DNA from 4 places in the Bradyrhizobium sp. Mp19 genome. Region 2 is predicted to be linked to each of the others. Evidence: riboswitches for the same ligand, from Rfam matches in the RefSeq annotation. Region 2 holds a riboswitch; each other region holds the start of a gene.
The links. A riboswitch is a leader RNA that binds a small molecule or an ion and turns the genes downstream of it on or off. The one in region 2 is predicted to bind cobalamin.
Positions count from the first base shown of each region.

Region 1: another riboswitch for cobalamin. It lies ahead of QJT82_RS37065 (TonB-dependent receptor); the one in region 2 lies ahead of QJT82_RS01240 (DUF1636 domain-containing protein).
Region 3: another riboswitch for cobalamin. It lies ahead of metE (5-methyltetrahydropteroyltriglutamate--homocysteine S-methyltransferase); the one in region 2 lies ahead of QJT82_RS01240 (DUF1636 domain-containing protein).
Region 4: another riboswitch for cobalamin. It lies ahead of QJT82_RS44585 (ribonucleoside-diphosphate reductase subunit alpha); the one in region 2 lies ahead of QJT82_RS01240 (DUF1636 domain-containing protein).

Region 1 is NZ_JASAUT010000057.1:30,846-36,305, forward strand. Features, by position in the region: gene QJT82_RS37055 (ABC transporter ATP-binding protein) at 1-690, opposite strand, end outside; gene QJT82_RS37060 (iron ABC transporter permease) at 687-1,730, opposite strand; cobalamin riboswitch at 1,843-2,041, shown strand; gene QJT82_RS37065 (TonB-dependent receptor) at 2,150-4,417, shown strand; gene QJT82_RS37070 (hypothetical protein) at 4,530-4,703, shown strand; gene QJT82_RS37075 (ABC transporter substrate-binding protein) at 4,913-5,460, shown strand, end outside.
Region 2 is NZ_JASAUT010000001.1:270,376-275,835, forward strand. Features, by position in the region: gene cobD (threonine-phosphate decarboxylase CobD) at 1-620, shown strand, start outside; gene QJT82_RS01230 (cobyric acid synthase) at 802-2,250, opposite strand; gene cobO (cob(I)yrinic acid a,c-diamide adenosyltransferase) at 2,262-2,915, opposite strand; cobalamin riboswitch at 2,952-3,167, shown strand; gene QJT82_RS01240 (DUF1636 domain-containing protein) at 3,261-3,635, shown strand; gene cobW (cobalamin biosynthesis protein CobW) at 3,632-4,666, shown strand; gene cobN (cobaltochelatase subunit CobN) at 4,666-5,460, shown strand, end outside.
Region 3 is NZ_JASAUT010000080.1:3,141-8,600, reverse strand. Features, by position in the region: gene hemN (oxygen-independent coproporphyrinogen III oxidase) at 1-218, shown strand, start outside; gene metE (5-methyltetrahydropteroyltriglutamate--homocysteine S-methyltransferase) at 931-3,276, opposite strand; cobalamin riboswitch at 3,378-3,581, opposite strand; gene QJT82_RS41170 (hypothetical protein) at 4,930-5,460, shown strand, end outside.
Region 4 is NZ_JASAUT010000121.1:3,018-8,477, reverse strand. Features, by position in the region: gene QJT82_RS44595 (hypothetical protein) at 1-118, opposite strand, end outside; gene QJT82_RS44590 (hypothetical protein) at 820-1,752, shown strand; cobalamin riboswitch at 2,154-2,370, shown strand; gene QJT82_RS44585 (ribonucleoside-diphosphate reductase subunit alpha) at 2,581-4,410, shown strand; gene QJT82_RS44580 (hypothetical protein) at 4,401-4,559, shown strand; gene QJT82_RS44575 (ribonucleotide-diphosphate reductase subunit beta) at 4,560-5,460, shown strand, end outside.

The sequences.
Region 1 (5,460 bases), on a different contig from region 2:
GCTCTCCGACAATGCCTCGACAGGCGCGCCCTGTGCGGCCAGCCGCCCCTCCGCGAGCACCAGCACATGATCGGCAAAGCGCGCCGCGAGCCCGAGATCGTGCGTCACCACGATCACCAGCACGCCGGTGTCGGCGACGTTGCGCAGCTTCTGCATCACGTCGATCTGATGGCGCGGATCGAGCGAGGCGGTCGGCTCGTCGGCGAGGATCACCGGCGCCTCCACCGCGAGCACCCGGGCCAGCGCGACGCGGCTGCGCTCGCCGCCGGAGAGTTCGGTGACGCGGCGATCGCTGAATTCAGTTACGTCGACCGCCTGCATCGCCCGCAGCACCGCCTCCATATCCGTCGGCGACAGCCGCGCCGGATCGGTCGCGCCGTGCGGATAGCGGCCGAGCGCGACAATGTCGCGCGCCGGCAGCGGCCAGTGCACCATGTGCCCCTGCGGCAGATAGGCAAAGCGCTTCGCACGCTCGCGCAGCGGCAGCGACGCCAGCGGATCGCCGCCGATCCGGATCTCGCCGTCGGAGGGAATCAGCCCGGCCAGTGCACGCAGCAGCGTGGTCTTGCCGGCGCCGTTCGGCCCGACCAGCGCGACCAGATGGCCCGATGGCAGCGACAGCGAGATATCGTGCAGCACCTTGCGGCTGCCGAGCGAGGCATTGAGAGCGGCGGAGGAGAGCAGCGTCATGCCACACCTCCGCCGAGCGCGCGGCGTTCGCGCATGATGAGGTAAAGGAAGAACGGCACGCCGATGATCGAGGTCAGCACGCCGACCTTGATGTCCGAGGTCGAGGGGATGATACGCGCCGCGATATCGGCCGCGAGCAGCAGCGCCGAGCCGGTGAGCGCGCTCGGCACCAAGAGCCGCGCCGGATCGTGACCGATCAGCGGACGCATCAGATGCGGCGCGACGAGGCCGATGAAACCGATCGTGCCGGTGACCGCGACCGCGCCGCCGACGCCGAGCGCCACGCCCGTGATGACGAGTAGCCGCAACCGCCCGACATCGACGCCGAGGCTCTGCGCCGCCTCCTCGCCAAGCGTCAGCGCGCGGAAGGCGTTCGCCTGGCTGAGCAGGATGGCGGCGCCCGCGACGATGAAGGGCAGTGCCAGCGCCACGTGCTGGAAGCTGCGGTCCTCCAGCGAGCCGAGCAGCCAGAACGCGATCTCCAACACCACGAACGGATTGCTCGAGAGATTCATCACCAGCGCCGTCGCCGCCCCCGCAAAGCTCGAGATCGCAAGCCCGGCGAGGATCAGGATCAAGAGCCCGGCATTGCGGCCGGCGATCGCAAGCAGCGCGAACACCGAGCCGAAGGCGGCGATGATCGCCACCACCGGCAGCGCATAGGAGCGCACATCGGCGAGGCCCAGCGCGATCACCAGCACCGCGCCGAAGGCCGCCGATTGCGGCGCGCCGAACAGCGACGGCGAGGCCAGCGGATTACGCAGCAGCCCTTGCAGCGCCGCACCGGACAGCCCGAGAATAGCGCCGATCGCGAATGCCAGGATGGTGCGCGGCAGGCGGATCTCGCGCACGATCACCTGCGCCACATCGCTGCCGCCGCCGAACAGCGCCTCGATCACCGCAAGCGGCGACAGCCGCACCGGCCCGATGCCGAGCGAGATCAGCAGCAGCAGGACCACGAGCGCGAGCAGCGCCGCGGTGGCGCCCCACCGGCGTCGCGCCGCGACCTCGGCCGCCAAGGCAAAATCCTGCACGCTCATTGAATCCATGCTCTTACAGCGATCGCCGTGGCAGACAAGCGACACTCGACAAAAACCGTGGCCGCCCGGCCGCCGCCCGACTTCGGCCGGATTGACTTTGCTGCCCGGCCGAACCCTAGATGAACATGACGGTTCTTTCATGAGATGAAAAGGGAATGCGGTACGGGGAAACTTCCCCAACGCCGCGGCTGCCCCCGCAACTGTATGCGGTGAATCCTTCGTCACAGGCCACTGGGAATCTCGGTCCTGGGAAGGCGACGAAGGGTAACGACCCGCGAGCCAGGAGACCTGCCGTCAGCCGTGGTCACACGCGAGGATGCCGGTCGGGGAGTACAGGCATGAGCTTCACCTGATGCCGTGAGCACGATGGTGAGACTGGTTCGCGGTGACGTGCCACTGACGTTGCCGAGGCCTCGCTTATGTTCTCCTTCTCTCTCGATCGGCGACACCGCGCGCTTCTGCTCGCGTCGACGATGATCGCGCCGGCAATCCTTGTCCCCGCCGCGCGGGCGCAGCAGGCGCCCGCTCCCGATCAGCTGCCGGCGATCGAAGTCACCAAGCCGGGCGACCAGAACGTCACGCGCGCCAGGCCGGCCGCCGACGAAGCGCCGGCGCCGCGCCGCCCGGCGCCGGGCACCACGCAGAGTAACAATGCGGGCAGCGGCAGCGGATCTGGCACGACAGCGACCGGCGTGGCCACCGGAACGGGTGGCACCGGCGGCGGCCGCCAGTTCGCCGGCATTGTCGGCGCCTCCTCGGCCGTGATCACCGCCGACGACATCGCGCATTCGCCGGTGCAGTCGTTGCCGGAGATCCTCGCGCAGGTGCCGGGCGTGCAGCTGCAAACGCCCTATGGCGGGCCGAACGGCGCCAAGACCTCGGTCGACCTGCGCGGTTTCGGCGCATTCGCGACCGACAACACGCTGTTCCTGCTCAACGGCCGCCGCCTTAACGACGTCGACAAGGCCGGCTTCGACCTCACCACGATCCCGCTCGATTCCATCGAGCGCATCGAGATCACGCGCGGCAACAGCGGCGCCGTGCTCTACGGCGACAACGCCGTGGGCGGCGTGGTCAACATCATCACCAAGACCGGCGTCGGTGGCCCGCCGACGACGATGCGGGCCGAGGCCGGAATTGGCTCGTTCAACACCCGCATGGCCGCGGTCTCCGCGGCGCTCAATTCCGGACCGTGGTCCACCTCGTTCTACGGCAACGGCATCAAGTCCGACGGCTACCGCGTCAACAATGCGCTCGACCAGCGCAACGCGGTCGGCAACATCAACTACACCACGCCTGATCTCACCGCCTTCCTCACCGTCACCGGCAGCGACCAGAGGCTCGGCCTGCCCGGCGGACGGCTGGTCGATCCGTCGATCGGCGTCAACGAGCTGCTCACCGATCGCCGCGGCGCCGCGACGCCCTTCGACTATGCCAACCAGCAAACCGCCAGCGTCACCACCGGCTTCACCAAGACGCTGATCAACGGCGTCGACCTGATCGTCGACGGCGGCTGGCGGCAGCGCGAGACGCAGAGCGGCTTCTTCGGCAAGGTGCCGACCATCAGCTTCGCTTCGACATACAATGACGCTGCGCTGCAGACCTGGTCGCTCACGCCGCGGCTCAGCGTCAAGAATGTGATGCTGGGGATGCAGTCGACGATCCTGACCGGCATCGACTATTACGATTCGACCTTCCGCGAGGCGCGCGGCGCCTATCAGGGCGTCGACCCGTTCCACATCTACAATATCGAGCAGCAGTCCGTGGCCGGCTACTGGCAGCACACGATCGGCGTGCTGCCGACGACCGACTTCTCCTACGGCGTGCGTGTACAAAACACCAGCGTCTCGGCGCGCGATCGCTACGACCCGAACGCGCCGTTCGCGTTCGACGCGCAGGCGGCACCGCTCGACAGCAACGAGACGCAATACGCGCTGCATGTCGGCGTCGAGCATCGCCTGACCGACACCTTCTCGGTGTTCGGCCGCGCGGCACGCGCATTCCGCACGCCTGATGTCGACGAACGCGTCGCGTCGGGTCCGTCATTCGACCCGCTGACCTTCGCCCCGATCCCGCAGACCTTCCAGCTCAAGACCCAGACCTCGCAGGATGTCGAGGGCGGCTTTCGCGTCAGGACCAACCGCTTCCAGGTCCAGACCAGCGTCTATCTGATGGATCTCGACAACGAGATCCATTTCAACCCGGTGCTGTTCTTCAACACCAACCTCGACCCCACCCGCCGCTACGGCTCGGAGACCAGCGCGGCGCTCAAGGTCAGCGACAGCGTCACCCTGCGCGGCGGCATGGCGATCACCCGCGCGGTGTTCCGCGAAGGCATCTGGGCCGGCAACGACGTGCCGCTGGTGTCGCGCTACACCGGCAATCTCGGCGTCACCTGGAATATCTGGCAGAACTATCTGGTGTTCGACGCCACGGTGCGGGCCTGGAGCTCGCGCATCATGGACAACGACCAGGCCAACACCCAGAGCCGGATTCCCGGCAACGCCACCGCCGACATCAAGCTGAGCGGGCAGTATGACCGCTTCTTCTGGTCGCTGAGCGTGAACAACCTGTTCAACGCGCTCTATTACGACTACGCCATCGCGAGCACGTTCACGGAGGGCCGCTTCTCGGCCTATCCGCTGCCCGGCCGCACCTACATGGTAAAGGCCGGCGCGACGTTTTAGAGCTATCCGGTGGGGCGAGGTGTGACCCCGCCGTACCCTCTCATCACGTTACAAGCGTCCGCAAACTGGAGTAGAATTCCGGCAGCTGATTTGACCCGTGCAGGGGAAACGCATGGCCAAGGCCGGAAAGACGAGCAAGGACGGCGCCAAGACCAAAGACAAGACCGACGACAAGTCGAAGAAGCCTCCGCCGCCCGCAGCGCTGCAGGACGATGACTATTACGAGGACGGCGACATCGCCACGCCGAAGCTCGACCGCTACGGCAATGATGACGAGCCATTGTGAGGCGCGGCAGATGTCCATCCAAATGTCCCGGGCGCAGTTGCGCGCCGGGTCGCGGGCGGCGGCCTCGTAGCTTGCGAGCTACCGAGCCCGGTTCATCGTCGCCAAGCAGACATTAGGTCGCAGCGGGGTCATGGGCTGGCCCCCCTTCCGGATTGGTTGCCGTGCTAGGCTCCGCATGGACGCTGGGTCCTTGCCCGGGGGGCGGTGCCATGAGGTTTGCGAAGGCAGTGCTCACGGTCTTCTGCATGATCGCGTCGACGTGCGAACCGTCCAATGCGCAACAAGCCCCCAGGAAAGTAGGAATCCTTCTCAACGGCAGCCCGTCGCCGCTCTTCGACTCCATCAAGAAAAACCTTCTGAGCGACTTCGCCGACCGCGGCTATCTCGAAGGCCCCGACATCGTCATCGAACCGCGATTTGCCGAGTCGAAGCTCGAGCGCCTTCCGGGCCTCGCCTCGGAGCTGGTCGGTGCGAACGTGGATGTCATCCTTGCACTCGGCGGCCCGGCGTCGGTGGCGTCGCAGAAGGCGACGTCGACGATTCCGGTGATCTTTGCAATCGTGACCGACCCGGTTGCATTGAAGCTTGTCGCCTCGATGGAAAAACCGGGAGGCAACATCACGGGCCTCACCAACCTCGATCCGCAGCAGGCCAGCAAGCAATTCAAAATTCTGAAGGAGGCATTGCCCGGAATCACGCGCGTTGCGATTCTCAGCGATCAAACGATCCCCGGCGCCGATGAACGCGGGCTCGCTCC
Region 2 (5,460 bases):
TGTCCGATCTCACCGCGCTCGCGGGAGCGGACATTGCGATCGTCGTCAATCCGAACAATCCCGATGGACGACGCCATGATCGGCAGGAGTTGCTGGCACTACTGCCGCGCGTTGGCCGGCTCGTCATCGACGAGAGTTTTGCGGACGCCGTTCCTGAGCTGTCCCTTGCACCGGAAGCAGGACGCGCGGGGCTCCTGATCCTGCGCTCATTCGGCAAGTTTTACGGACTTGCCGGCTTGCGCCTCGGCTTCGCGGTCGGCAGCGAGGCTGATATCGCCGCGCTTGCCGCGATGGCGGGCCCATGGCCGGTTTCGGGTGCCGCGATTGCGATCGGACGGCGCGCGTTGCTCGATCGCGACTGGGCAGAGGCGACAGCCGCGCGGCTCGCGGACGACTGCGTCAGGCTCGACGCGGCAGCGCGATCGCAGAGCTGGACGCTGCGCGGCGGCACGCCGCTGTTCCGGCTTTATGAGGTCGGCGATGCGCTGGCCGCGCAGGAGAAGCTTGCCCGCGGCCAGATCTGGTCGCGTGTCTTCCGGCAAAAGCCGGGATGGTTGCGGCTCGGCTTGCCGGGCGGCGAGGCGGAATGGTCGCGCCTTTCCTCCGTGTTGTCGCGCTGATTGCGACGGCGCTGCGCTCCCTCTCCCCGTTCTTACGGGGAGAGGGCTGGGGTGAGGGGCCGCATCCGCATATTCGGCGACAGCTGCGGTTACGGAGGCTCCCCCTCACCCGGAACGCATCTAGCGATGCGTTCCGACCTCTCCCCGCACGCGGGGCGAGGTGAAAAGGAATCATCTCGCTTTAACGCGCCAGCGCAAGCAAACCTTCGACATCGAGATGGGTCTCGATGTGCTCGGCAAGCGCATCGAGTGCGCTCTCGACCCTGGCGCCATAAGGCTGATCCGCCGCCGCGATGTCGAGTTGCGCAAGGTAAGCCTTGCGAAATCCGTCTGAGGCGAACAGGCCGTGCAGATAGCTGCCGTGAACGCGCCCGCTGGCCGAAACCGCCCCTTCAGCTGCACCATCAAGCAACGCAAAAGGCCGCGCGCGATCCGGGCCGTCGGTGCGTCCGATGTGGATTTCGTAGGCGGTGATCGGTTGATGGGTCGCTTCATGCACCGCACTGACGCGCGTCAGCGTCTTCTGTTCGGTCATCGTGGTCGTGACATCGAGCAGCCCGAGGCCGCGCGTTTCGCCGGCGGGCCCCTCGATCCCATCGGGATCGGCGACGGTGTGCCCGAGCATCTGGTAGCCGCCGCACAGGCCGAGGACATGGCCGCCGCGGCGATGATGCGCGAGGAGATCGATGTCCCAGCCCTGCGCGCGCAGGAAGGCGAGGTCGCCGCGGGTCGATTTCGAGCCGGGCAGGATGACGAGCTTTGCATCACCCGGGATGGCTTCGCCCGGACGTACCATCACGAGATCGACGCCGGGCTCGAGCTTCAGGGGATCGAGGTCGTCGAAATTGGCGATCCGCGACAACGCAAGGAACGCGATCTTGCACTGACCGGGCTTGCGCGCCTCGCCGAGCCCGAGCGCATCTTCCGCCGGAAGCTCGCCGGCGCGGACGAACCAGGGCAGCACGCCAAAGCCGCGCCACGCCGTGCGCTCTTCGATCAGCCGGTAGCCGTCATCGAACAATGTCGGATCGCCGCGGAATTTGTTGATGACAAAGCCCCGGATCATCGCGGCATCGTCAGGGGCGATCACCGTCTTGATGCCGACGAGCTGAGCGATCACGCCGCCACGGTCGATGTCGCCGACCAGCACTACGGGCACGTCAGCCCGGCGTGCAAAGCCCATATTGGCGATGTCGGCTTTGCGTAAGTTGACCTCGGCGGGGCTGCCGGCGCCCTCGACCAGCACCAGATCGGCGCGCGCCTTCAGGCGTGCAAAACTCTCCAGCACCGCGCCCATCAATGATGGTTTCATGCCGGCATATTCGCGCGCGCGTGCGGTCGCGATCCGTTTGCCGTGCACGATGATCTGGGCGCCGACATCGGTCTCGGGCTTGAGCAGCACCGGGTTCATGTCGGTGTGCGGCTCGACGCCGGCGGCCAGCGCCTGCAACGCCTGCGCACGTCCGATCTCGCCGCCGTCGACGGTCACGGCGGCGTTGTTCGACATGTTCTGCGGTTTGAACGGCAGCACGCGCAGGCCGCGTCGTCGGGCGGCGCGCGCAAGGCCGGCGACGATGAGCGACTTGCCCACGTCCGAGCCGGCTCCCTGGATCATCAATGCGCGCGCCATGGTGATGTCTGTCAGAATTCGACGCCCGGCTGGGCCTTGATGCCGGAGCGGAACGGATGCTTCACCAGCGTCATCTCGGTGACGAGGTCGGCAATCTCGATCAGCTCCTCCTTGGCGTTGCGCCCGGTGAGCACGACATGGGTCATCGGCGGCTTCGACGTGGTCAGGAAGTCGACGACGTCGGCGATCGCAAGGTAATCGTAGCGCAGCGCGATGTTGATCTCGTCGAGCACGACCATGCGCAGGCTCGGGTCTGCGATCAGCTGCTTGGCCTTCTCCCAGCCGGCTTGCGCTGCCGCGATGTCGCGGGCGCGATCCTGGGTCTCCCAGGTAAAGCCTTCGCCCATGGCGTGGAATTGACAGAGATCGCCGAAATGCCCGGTGAGCAGGCGGCGCTCGCCGGTATCCCAGGCGCCCTTGATGAACTGTACCACGGCGCAGGGAAAGCCGTGCGCCACACAGCGCACGATCATGCCGAACGCTGAGGACGATTTTCCTTTGCCGGCGCCGGTATGAACGATGATCAGGCCCTTTTCGCCGCTCTTGGTCGCCATGATGCGGTCGCGGGCGGCCTTCTTTTTCGCCATCTTGTCCGCATGGCGTGCATCCAGCGAAGAATCGGTGCCGACGGCGGCGTCTTCAGCGTCGTTTCCATCTGAAATCATCACGTTCCTTCGGCTTGACAAGTGCGAGGCTTGGACGAATGGTGGGCCCGCGTTGGTTCCTGTCCTACGACAGGCGAAGAGGGAATGCGATAGGGCGAAGACCGCAAGGTTCGCCCGAAGCGCAGCCGCCCCCGCGACCGTGACCGGAGAGATGCCCAAGCCACTGATTCCATACGGAGTCGGGAAGGTGGGCATCGAAGGGTAAAACCTGCTCCGCAAGCCGGGAGACCTGCCAACGCAGCATGTTGTGAGACCGGCGGACGGGGTGTTCCGCGACGGGGAACGAACCTGTCCAAAATCGGTTCGTGTGCCTCATCGCTTCCCGCTGTCAATCCAGGAAGGGCGATGAGCGTTACACTTCATGTCTGCATCACTTGCCGCGCCGGCCAGACGCCGGCGGAAGGTGAGCTCGCGCCCGGTGCGCGCCTGCATGCCGCGCTCGTTGAGGCCGGCGTGCCCGATGACGTCAATCTGGTTCCCGTCGCGTGCCTGTCGGCCTGCAGCCAGGGTTGCTCGGTCGCGCTTAGCGCGCCGGGGCGGTGGTCCTATGTCTACGGCCGCTTGTCCGCTGACAATGCCGCGGATGTGATCGCCGGTGCCTCCGCCTATGCGGCGGCGCCTGACGGCATCGTGCCGTGGCGCAGCCGTCCGGAAATCTTCCGCAAGCAATCGCTCGCCCGCATTCCACCTCTTCCCGTCGTGCCGGAGGCCGCAGAATGACCACGCTCGCCAAAATTCCGGTCACCGTCGTGACCGGCTTTCTCGGCTCCGGCAAGACGACGCTGATCCAGCATCTGATCCGCAATGCCAATGGCAAGAAGCTCGCGGTGCTGGTCAACGAATTCGGCAGTGAAGGCGTCGACGGCGACATCCTGAAGTCGTGCGCCGACGCCAATTGCCCGGCCGAGAACATCGTCGAGCTCGCCAATGGCTGCATCTGCTGCACCGTCGCCGATGATTTCATCCCGGCGATGGAGCAGTTGCTGGCGCGGAACGTGAAGCCCGATCACATCGTGATCGAGACCTCAGGGCTCGCGCTGCCGAAGCCGCTGCTGAAAGCGTTCGACTGGCCGGAGATCCGCTCGCGGATCACGGTCGACGGCGTGATCGCACTGGCCGACGCCGAGGCTGTCGCCGCCGGCCGTTTTGCGCCTGATCCGGCGGCGGTGGATGCGCAGCGCGCGGCCGATGAGAATCTCGACCACGAGACGCCGCTGTCGGAAGTGTTCGAGGACCAGATCGCCTGTGCCGATCTCGTGCTGCTGACCAAGGCCGACCTTGCCGGGGCGGAGGGGATCAAGGCAGCGAAAGAGGTGATTGCGGCCGAGATGCCGCGCGAGGTGCCGATGCTGCCCGTCGTCGACGGCACGATCGACGCGCGCGTGATCCTCGGGCTCGAGGCGGCGGCGGAAAACGATCTCGCGTCGCGGCCGTCGCATCACGATGGCGAGGAGGAACACGAGCACGACGATTTCAATTCCGTCGTGATCGATCTTCCGGAGGTTTCGGATGTCGACGCGCTGATCGCCTCGATCAAGGGACTGGCGCGCGAGCAGAACGTGCTGCGCGCCAAGGGCTACATCGCGGTCGAGGGCAAGCCGATGCGGCTGCTGGTGCAATCGGTCGGCGAGCGGGTGCGGCATCAGTTCGACATGCCCTGGGGCGCACGGGTGCGGCAGTCGAAGCTCGTCGTGATCGGCGAACATGCCGACATCGACGAAGCCGCGATCAGGGCACGGCTTGGTGTCTGATGCACGTCGTCTTCCGCGAGAGCCGCGGCCTTGAGGAGACCGCGACGCCAAGGGACCTCGGCCAGGATCCGGCCGATCTCGTGGTGTTGTCGTTTTCCGACAGCGATCTTGCTGCCTTCGCGGCCGGCTGGCGGCGCGGCCGCGCTGCGTTGCCGTCGCTGCGGCTCGGCAATCTCGCGGAGCTGCGCCATCCGCTGTCGGTGGATACCTATATCGAGCGGACGCTCTCGCACGCCCGCGGCATTCTGGTGCGGCTGATCGGCGGCGAGCCCTATTGGTCGTACGGGCTGGCCGCGGTGCATCGGCTGGCGAAGGAGCGCGGCATCGCCCTGGTGGTGCTGCCGGCCGATGGCCGCGACGATCTGCGGCTGGATGAATTCTCGACCTTGCCGGTCTCGACGCTGCGCCGTCTCAAGGTGCTGTGCGACAAAGGCGGCCCGGTTGCCGCGCAGGCCGTGATCGCGCAATTGGCGCTGGCGTCCGGACTCTATGCCGGGCCTGTGGTCGGCGAGATCGATCTTCCCGAGATCGGCGTCTACGATTCCCGGCGCGGTGCCATCGCGGCGTTGCCCGCACCGAACGGCCGGCCGCGGGTGCTGGTGACGTTTTATCGTTCTTATCTTGCGGCCGGCGACACGGCGCCGGTCGATGCATTGATCGATGCATTGCGCGAGAGGGGCTTTGATGCTCACGGCGTGTTCGTCGCCTCGTTGAAGGCGGCGGGCGTGACCGATTGGATGCGCGCTCAATTCGCGCAATGCCCGCCGGCCGCCATCGTCAATGCGACCGCGTTC
Region 3 (5,460 bases), on a different contig from region 2:
TCGATCTTTCCGAGACATCCCGTCGTTACGGCCGGGATCCAAGCTTGGCCGTCGTTGATCGTTCTCGCCTCGACGGCCTTATCGCCGATGGCGTCGTGGTGATGGATGATAGCCGGCTTTCGATAGCCGGTGGCGCAGAGTTCCTGGCCCGGAGCGTCGCATCGATCTTCGACGCTCACCTTACTCGGAGCGGGGCTACACATAGTCTGGCGGTCTAAACCAGACGAAGCCGAACCGAGCCGTTTCAGATCCGAGTTCGACATCACCAAACCGGTTTATGCTCTGGATCGCGAGCAGTCGCGGCGATCAAGAGCACGCTGATCGGCATCCCGTTCGCCGGCTCTTCGTCGAGCCGCACAAGATTTCCAACAGAGGTTGGTATAAAAACTTGACTAGACCAATGACTAGCTGAAGCGGGATCAATAGCAAGCCGCAGATTGCATTGGTCACCACGATAAGATCCTTGCTGTGCGCGTTATCGTATGGTCCCGTTGATCGAGCCCATCGTTTCCGGCAGAAAAGCGTACCAACGTGCGCTTGGTGCCCGTCCATGATCGCCCGGCACGACCGCCCCACATTTCTCGGCCCTGCAGAGCGTTGCGAAACTACTCATAAGTGACAAACCTTGGTGTAGATTTCAAATCTAGGCTATATCGGCCGCATACCAGGGCATGATTGAGCTACGCTGAGCTTGCGCCTTAACTGGGGTCAGATTTCGGCGGATGTCCCCGCCGTAATCGAACCATCGGCGCCCTCCTTCCGCCGATGGAAGTCAGCACGTTGCCTAGCAGCGTCGCTCCTCCCGGACACACTTCCGCCCGGCCGCTAAAGGCGGCCGGGCCTTTTTCTGCTCACCAATGCCTCCCACAATTATCGAGCCCGCAAATCGTTGACAGGCGACCGGCCTTCTCGACGAAAGACCAGACCAGGTCAACGGTCGGCTGGAGTGGATGCAGCGCGTAGTTCGCGGGCGGCGGAGACCATGTTCACCAGCGCCGGGCGAACCTCCTCCCATTTGCGCGTCTTCAGACCGCAATCCGGATTGATCCAAAGTTGCGAATCCTGCAGCCGCTTTCGAGCCAAAGCCACGAGCTCTTTCATCTCGCTCGACTCGGGCACGCGCGGAGAATGGATATCGTACACACCCGGCCCGATTTGATTTGGATATTTGTAGTTCCGAAACGCGTCGAGCAGCTCCATTTTCGACCGCGAAGTCTCGATCGAGATGACATCCGCGTCCATTGCAGCAATCGCATCGATGATGTCGTTGAATTCCGAGTAGCACATGTGGGTATGGATCTGGGTTTGATCGGCGACGCCCGATGAGCAGATGCGGAAGCAATCCCCGGCCCACTCGAGATAAGCCGTCCACTCCGATCGGCGCGGCGGCAATCCTTCGCGCAGCGCAGCCTCGTCGATCTGGATCATGGCTGCACCAGCATTTTCGAGATCGCCGACTTCGTCTCGGATCGCGAGCGCAATTTGACGACAGACCTCGGCTCGGGGAATATCATCGCGAACAAACGACCAGTTCAAGATCGTCACTGGTCCGGTCAACATCGCCTTCATCGGCTTCTTGGTTAGCGATTGCGCGTACCGCCACCACCCCACGGTGATCGGCTTCGGCCGTGAGACATCGCCAAACAAGATCGGCGGCCGGACACAGCGCGAGCCATAGGATTGTACCCAGCCATTTTTGGTAAATGCGAAGCCGGCGAGTTGTTCGCCGAAGTACTGCACCATGTCATTGCGCTCAAACTCGCCGTGCACAAGCACGTCGAGGCCAATGTCCTCCTGCCAACGTACGGCACGCGCAGTCTCTTCCTTGAGGAACTCGTCGTATTGTCCGTCGTTCATCGTGCCTCGCGCGTGCGCTGCGCGGGCATTACGAACCTCTGCAGTCTGCGGAAACGATCCGATCGTCGTTGTCGGAAACGCCGGTAGTTTGAAGCGCTTGCGCTGGATCTCGGCACGGCTGGCAAATGGACTGGCGCGCCGGCGCGTGGCCTGGTTGATCGCTCTCATCCGGATGGCGACATCGGCATCTCGGATCTTTGGCGAAGTCCCACGATCGGTGGTGACGCGCTCCGACTGCGCAAGAGCGCCAGCAACATCCTGATCGCCTGCAAGAGCGCGCGCCAAGGTCGCAAGCTCGCGAATCTTCTGAACGGAGAATGCTAGCCAACCCTTGATGTCTGAAGCGAGCTCCGTCTCGAGTTCAACATCGACCGGCACGTGAAGCAGCGAACAGGATGGAGCGATTTGTATGCGATCTTTGCCCAGCTTCGCGATAGCGGGATCGAGCCGTTGGCGCAGTGCCGACAAATTCGTCCGCCACACATTGCGGCCGTCTATCGCGCCGAGTGACACGACGAGATCACTTCGCTTGGCGGTAATGATCTGGTCCAATAACGCTGGCGCCCGAACCAGGTCGACGTGCAGCCCGGCGACAGGTAGGCGCAAGGCGGTGGGAAGATTGTCGCCGAGGCCACCGAAATAGCTGGCGACCATGATCTTGATGGCCGGCCCTTCCTTGGCGAGCCGGTCATAGGCATGTAGCAAGGATTGTCTTGATTCCTCATCCAGATCAAGAACCAAGCAGGGCTCGTCGAACTGAACCCAATTTGCCCCGCGTTTGGCCAATTCCTGCAGAACCTCGATATAGACCTGTATCAGGTCATCCAGGAGTGACAGTGGCTGGAACGCAGGATCAGCACTCTTGCCTAGCTTTAGGAATGTGACCGGGCCGATCAGGACAGGGCGAGTCTGAAAGCCAAGGGCCTTGGCTTCCTCATACTCGTCGATAGGCTTGCGAGAGGACAGCCTGAAAGTCTGTCCGCGATGAAATTCCGGGACCATGTAATGGTAGTTGGTGTCGAACCACTTGGTCATCTCCTGCGCGGGTGCGCCATCGCCGCGAGATCCGTGGCCGCAACTCGCACCCCGGCCGTCGTATTGTGAACCGCGTGCCATGGCGAAATACGTCTTGAGGGAAACGGGCTCGGCTTTCGAGGCGTAGACTTCCGGGACGGCGCCGACCATGACACTGGTGTCGAGCACCTGATCGTACAACGAGAAGTCGTTCGACGGAATCACGGTGACACCGAGGGACTTCTGGCGCGCCCAGTTCGCGGCACGTAGGCCGGCTGCGTCCTCAAGCAACTGCTGTTCACTAATTCTTCCGGCCCAATAGCCTTCGAGTGCGACTTTGAGCTCGCGTCTTGGACCGATGCGCGGCGTTCCGAGCGTGGCAACCGGAAGGGAGAGAAGAGACATAGCGCTAACCCCATGTTGGGGGCAAAGGCCATGGCGGACGCAGGCAGGAGAAGTCGCCCGAGCGACGGCTGCTTGGCGCACCACCGGGACACCCCGCCCGTGGATGAATATTTTGTCGGGGCAGGTCTCCTGGCTCGCGGGTCATTGCCGCCGTCCGGCCTTCCCGAAGCCGCGCGGGCTTCAGTGACTTTGTTGGACAGTGGCTCACCGCTCACAGTTGCGGGGGCAGCGCCGGCATTGGCACCGGCTTCCCTCTTAGCTCCGGATCAAACGGAAACCGGAGAACCTCGACGACTTGGATTATCGGCAAGAGAACTCGGCCGTCAACCTCTCAAATTGGTGCTGCGACCTCTCTTACGCGAATGCTCCTCCGAGGCCACGCTTGATCGCGACGTAGAAGCCATCTCCAGTCATAGGATATCGGAATGACCATCTCGGAGACGCATTGGCGTCGGGCGGCGGGTCAGATCTGTGCACGAGACGAATGCGCCCAGCACGAAGAAGCTCACGGCGCCGCGCAAGACGCTTGTCATGCGGCCCGGCTTTTGAACGATTCATCGAGCACGCTTCGATGCGCCCTCCCTTCTCCATTAATAACCATGGATCAGTGGCGAATACGCGCAAGAGGTATTCGCTTAATCCAGCAGCGTGCTCAGCGGACGTGTCGATGTGCGACCAGCCAATCCTGGTAGGCGTCACGCCGACGTTTTGGTGATACTGGCCAAAGCAAGCATATTGAATCACCACAACCAAAAGAGACCCTCGCAATGAAAATGGCTGTTTGGAGCGCCCTCGGCGTCTTTGCTGCTGCCGTCTTTACTGTCGGTCTGTTCGGCTGGATGGCAAGGCCTTTTATGAGCCGCCCCGTCAGACAGATGCTCTCGGAAGTGTTGAGTAGTTCGAGCCGAAGCTAGCAAGACCTGAGGCTTCCCTCTTGCCGGTCGACACGGCTGCGTGGAAGCGCAGCTCCTTGAATGTTGACTGCAATGACGAGCAGGTAGACGACGGCCCCTAACGTTGCGCGAGCGGAGAATGCCACGTCTCGTCCCCTGCTTGATCCGTGAAGTTCCTTAACATCGATTCCAAATCGCCCGCCGCTGAAGGGCGGCTCCGCGTTGGTGTAGGCCGCAAAGTGCCAAGCACAACAGGCTGGGGCGCCCTCGACATTCGTAGTAGCGGCAACGCCCCCGGATCACACGGATCGATGGCGGCATACCTGCTCCCAATTGTCGTCAAGACTCTGGCAGCGAGGCATTCGCCCGCTGTCGAAGATTCAGTGCGTGACAAGAATCATTCACGGAAGTCGTGGCGAATAGGCTGAATGGTAACATTAGAACGTGCGTAGGTCGGTAAGTCGACAAAGACAGCACAAATCTGCCGCGAACTGCCGGTTATTGCCTGGCACGAACAATGCAAGTCCTCATCATGTCCAGGCTTCTCCTCCTGGGCAGGTCCAGCATTGCAAATTGAGGCTTTGGCTGACCACTGAAGTTAGCGGCGCGTGACATCGAGGGACGGCGCCTGCTCGCGCGGGACATCGGCAGGCGCCTGCGTCACGTTGCCGCTAACTTCTTGCGATCTGCGCAAAGCACGCTGAGGAAGACGTGCCGCTTTGGATTGACGTGTGGATGATAACCAGATGAGCCGGAAGCAATGAAGAAAAAGTCTGGAAAGCGCGTGCTTTGGTTCTGTATCGCTCGGTCGCTGATCTGCCTGGCCGGGCTGGCGGCGACGAGCAACAATGTTCGCGCCAACGACCACACGCTTGTCGAAAGGGTCAAGTCAACGTGGCGAGCGCAAGATGGTGAGACTATAGAACAAATCATTTCCAAGGTCTCGAAGGTGGCTCACTTTGTGCCTCGATCGTGGGGAGTCGCTGAAGGAATTGACCGAACAGAGTACGTTTATTTTTCATGGACCAGGCACCCGGACAACAGATCAGACGAACAGTACGCTATCACTTGGAAGATCGCGACTGACGGGACGATTAAACTTGCATCGACATATGCAAAGCCGATTGAATTGGGCTGGCGCGCCTTGGCGCTCTCGTTGATCGCCAGTGAGGTTACAGATGGCGAAAGGGACGCGAATCTTCACTTTCTGCATGATCCGGCCAACTTCAACTTCGTGACGACTGCGCAAGGCAAGCTCGGCAATCTTCTGCGGCACGGCCGCTGCCATATC
Region 4 (5,460 bases), on a different contig from region 2:
TGAATGCATCAAAGCTGATCGGATTCAAGATCAGTAGTCGGCTTTGCGCCTTGTGCGCGTCGGATACGTAAAGCACCCGCCCATCGTAGTACCATTGAAAATTATAGAGCTTGATCAAGCGGTCGAGAAATTCTCGCGGTGGGAGTTCCGGTAGCCGCCCGCGAATCCGCCCCTTCACCCCAGTACTTACATTGACCCGGATATTCCGATTGTGACCGAATTCCTGTAGTGCGGTCGCGAGGTCCTGATCCAGAACATGTAACTGTAAGGCGTCGATGGCAGCGTCAGCGGCGCGCCGAGCGTCCTGGCGACGTCAGGCAGGTGAAAACAGGAACACATAGCACTTTCTTCAAGATGCAGCCTCCGAGATCGGATGAGTATACCTGCTATTTTCACGACAGGATCGACACCAAAATTCGTCCCAAGTTGGAGGCCGATGCTTCTTCCTAAATGGAAACCTGCCGCGGTCATCGGGTAACGAACGCTCGTCAGCTTTCGGTCAGCTCGCTTCTCTAAGGTGCTGGCCGATTCGCGCTCACGAATGCTGCCAATCTTATCACGCGACAGAAACGGTTCTTCTCATGTTGCCTGCCGTTGCCTCGACCCGCTCTCAACTCGGCCGAATGTATCTCCAGCGGCTGTTCATCGGTGCGGGACCAGTTTCATGAAAATCTTACGCAGGCGGATGCTCTTGTCCGCTTGCCGCTTCTGCTGTCGCATCGGCGGGTGTAAGACCGACCTGTATACCAAAGTGCGGGCGAGTACGAAGGCACTGTCGTCGACTCGCTTGCAAATGAGATGGGAGGAACTGTGTTGCGGATGGATTTTTCGCGTATTAATCGGTCTAAAGCTATATTCCATAATATTTATGCTTCTGATGATCCGAGGGCATATTTCTCGATCCTCGGAGACCTAGATTATATGATTCCGGACGTGGCTGAGCCGGTTGTGCGCCAAATCCTGGCAGCGAAAGCTTCGGCAACCGGCCTTAAGCCCGTCGTGCTCGACGTTGGATGTTCATACGGCATCAACGCAGCAGTGCATCGCTTTCCGCTGACCTTCGGGGGCTTGCGTCACCGCTACGCCCGGCGTGAGATGAGGGCGATCAGTTCTGAAACACTGGTGAGTCTCGATCGCAATTTTTATGCAGCCTGGCCTGATGTCGGGTTGGCGCGCTTTATCGGCCTCGACGTGTCGGTACAGGCGATCAGCTATGCAAAGAGTGTTGGCCTCTTGGAGCAGGGCATCGTCGCTGACCTTGAAAAGGAGGCGCTATCGACGGATAGCGCGCGCATTCTCCGCTCCGTGGATGTTATCATGTCAACCGGATGCATCGGCTACGTTACCGAGAAGACGTTCAGCGAGATTCTCGATGCGACAGAGAAGCAACCATGGATCATCTCCTTTGTGCTACGAATGTTCCCATTTGAATCGTTGGCCGAAGCGTTTGCAAAGCGTGGTCTTGTGACAGAACGTCTTACCGGCGCGACGTTTATCCAGCGTCGCTTTCGCGATGCTGAAGAGTTTGAAAGTTGTTTGGCCAGCTTGGCGGCCCTTGGCGTGGATGCGACCGGCCTCGAATCAGAAGGGCTGTTGCATGCGGATCTGATCTTGTCTCGCCCAGAGGCGGATGCGCGGGCCACGCCTCTGGAAGACGTTGTCACCGTCGCCAGCGGCAGGGGACGGCCGATTGGACCCCGTTACGTTCATGTTGAAAGCAACGAGGGCTTGCACGTTGCGCTGGAGCCCTGACAGTTAAGGACCACTGTGCAGCGCGCGAGTCTCTTCGGCGCTGGATCAAGACGTCGAAAAACAAGGCCATTCTGGTCGAAGGCGCGCCAGGGCCAATGTTGTTCGCCGACGATGGATAACGATTCGTCCAGATGCCATTTGTCGCGGCGAGCGCTGCGATTCAGATCGGAGAGCGCCTTGCCGAATTCCCTCTCTGCTGACGCGCGGTTTCATAGATCGCATCAATGCGACACGTGGGTCAGAATTTCCTCGACTATGCGCAAGCTTAACGGAAACTGAAAGGCAGCCCAAGGCATCTCTGCAGCAAGAAGTGACAGCGGCGATAGAGTGGTCCGGGCGGTCGGTATGTTTTTGCCTTCTAAATCTTGATCTCTCCAATTGACGAATCCCGGCGCGTAGACCTATCTATAGTCAGTCACGGTCTTCCGTTCCCCACATCTTGTAGGGTGGAAGCTAAGAGGGAACCCGGTGCGCCAAAACGGCAACTCCGGGGCTGCCCCCGCAACTGTAAGCGGCGAGCGGTTGTCATCATGGTCACTGGCGCGACACAGCGCCGGGAAGGCCGATGGCCGCAGTGACCCGCGAGCCAGGAGACCTGCCGCGACCGAATGAAAGTCCTCGGGCGGGGTGTCCCGGTGGGTCGCTTGCAGCCGGGGACATTTGCCCGGATTCCTCGCAAGTCGTCCGCGCCGGCCCGCGCCCAACATCGCGGGGTTGCCGATGTCGCCGTCTTACAATTTCGATCAGCAGGGTCATCTCATTGAGCCGCCGCATGTGCAGCCGCGCCCAGCGCAGGCAAGGCCTACCCCGCCTGAGTCGGGTCTTGTCTTGCCATCGCCGGCTCCGCTGCCGCGCCCCCTTGCTCCATCGCCAAGGCGGGCCGATCTCAAGCTCGATCGGACGCGCGACGACCTGTTGACGCCGTTCGGCAAGCTGACGGTGACCGACCGTTACCTGCTCGCCGGCGAATTGCTCCAGGACATGTTCGCGCGGGTGTCTTGCGCCTTCGCGGATGATGTTGCGCATGCCCAACGTCTCTATGATGCGATGTCTCGGCTGTGGTTCATGCCGGCCACACCGGTGCTGTCCAACGGCGGCACCACGCGCGGTCTGCCGATCTCATGCTTCCTTAACTCGGTGTCGGACTCGCTCGAAGGCATCGTCGGCACCTGGAACGAGAATGTCTGGCTTGCCTCTAACGGCGGCGGCATCGGCACCTACTGGGGCAACGTTCGCTCGATCGGCGAGAAGGTGAAGGGCGGCGTTACCTCGGGTATCATCCCGTTCATCCACGTCATGGACGGCCTGACATTGGCGATCAGCCAGGGCTCGTTGCGGCGCGGCTCTGCGGCGGTCTATCTCGATATCCACCATCCCGAGATCGAGGAGTTCCTCGAGATTCGCAAGGCGTCCGGCGACTTCAACCGCAAGAGTCTCAACCTGCACCACGGGATCAACGTTACCGACGCGTTCATGCGTGCCGTGGGCGCCGGCACCGCGTTCGCTCTGCGCAGCCCGAGGACCAACGATGTCATCCGCGAGATCGACGCCCGCCAACTGTGGCAACGCATCCTGGAGAACCGGCTGCAGACCGGCGAGCCTTACTTGTTGTTTATTGACACCGTGAACCGGTCGCTCCCCAAGCACCAGCGCGAGCTCGGCCTCAAGGTCTCTACCTCCAACCTGTGCAGCGAAATTACCCTGCCGACCGGCATCGATCATCGCGGCGAGGAGCGCACCGCGGTGTGCTGCCTGTCGTCGCTCAACCTCGAGACCTGGGATCAGTGGAATGAGAAGCCAGGCTTCATCGAGGACGTCATGCGCTTCCTCGACAACGTGCTGACCCACTTCATCACGGTGGCGCCGGACGGCATGAAGCGTGCCCGCTACGCCGCCTTGCGTGAGCGCTCCGTCGGCCTCGGCGTCATGGGCTTCCATTCGTTCCTGCAGGCCAAGGGCATTCCGATGGAAAGTGTCGTGGCCAAGTCGTTCAATCTGAACATGTTCCGGAAAATCCGTCGCGATGCCGACGCGGCATCCGTGACGCTCGCGCGCGAGCGTGGGCCGTGCCCGGATGCACTGGAACGCGGTGTGATGGCGCGCTTCAGCCATAAGATCGCGATCGCGCCAACCGCCTCGATCAGCATCATCTGCGGCGGGACTAGCGCTTGCGTCGAGCCGATCCCGGCCAACATCTACACCCATAAGACCTTGTCCGGTGCCATCTCGGTGCGTAATCCGCATCTCGCCAAGCTGCTGGCCGCCAAGGGCGCAGATACTTCGGCGACCTGGCAGTCGATCATCGCGCACGAGGGTTCAGTCGCCCATCTCGACACCCTGTCGGAACACGAAAAAGCGGTCTTTCGCACCGCCTTCGAAATCGACCAGCGCTGGATCGTCGAGCTTGCCGCCGACCGCGCCGCGTTCATTTGCCAGAGCCAGTCGATTAACCTCTATCTGCCGGCCGACGTCGATAAGTGGGACCTTCACATGCTGCATTGGACGGCATGGAAGCGCGGGGTGAAGAGCCTCTACTACTGCCGTTCAAAATCGATCTCGCGCGCGGCGTTCGCCGGCAACATCGCTGACGGCGACAACGCGGCGCCGCCGCAGCCGCAGCGGCACACTGACTATGAGGAGTGCCTCGCATGTCAGTGATCGATCTCTCATCCGTCGATCCGCGCACACTGATCGGCAAACGGTGCGTCGGCCTCCTCGACTCGACCGGCAGCTATGACGTCGATCGCTACGCCTGGGCTTACGAGTTCTGGAAGCGCCAGCAGCAGACCCATTGGATGGGCGAGTAGGTGCCGCTTGGTGCCGACCTCAAGGATTGGGCATCGGACCGCGTTACCGACAGTGAGCGCGCGCTGCTCACTCAGATCTTCCGTTTCTTCACCCAATCGGACATCGAAGTCGGCGATAACTATCTTAAGCGCTACATCCCGATCTTCCAGCCGCTCACCGTCCAGATGATGATGGCGGCCTTCACTAATATGGAGACGGTCCACATCGACGCCTATGCGCTGCTGCTCAAAACGCTCGGCATGCCCAAGACCGAGTTCGAGGCATTTCGCGGCTATTCCGAGATGCGTGCCAAGGCGGACTACATGCACGAGTTCGGCGTCGACACAGTAGCCGATGTCGCCAGGACCTTGGCGATGTTCGGCGCCTTCACCGAAGGCATGGCGTTGTTCGCGAGCTTCGCGATGCTGCTCAATTTCCCCCGCCACAACAAGATGAACGGCATGGGACAGATCGTAAGCTGGTCGGTTCGCGACGAGAGCCTGCATTGTGAGGGCATTATCAAGCTGTTTCACGAATGGAACCGAGAAACCGGCGCGGTGACGCGCTCCGTCCGTGACGATATCGTCGACGTCGCCAAAACCATGGTGAAGCTGGAGGAGAATTTCGTCGACCTCGCCTTCGGCCTCGGCAAGATCGAGGGCATGAGGCCTGAGCAGATCCACACTTACGTCCGCTATGTCGCCGACTGGCGACTGACCCAGTTGCGGATTGCCCCGGTCTTCGGCTTCTTCGAAGCCAAGGAGGGCGGGTTCACCCAGCTCAAGGCGCATCCGCTGCCTTGGCTCGTCGAGATTCTCAATGGCGTCGAGCACGCTAATTTCTTCGAGCAGCGCGCCACCGAGTACTCCAAGGCGGCGAGCCGCGGCAGCTGGGACGGCGAAGACGGGGTGTGGGCAGCTT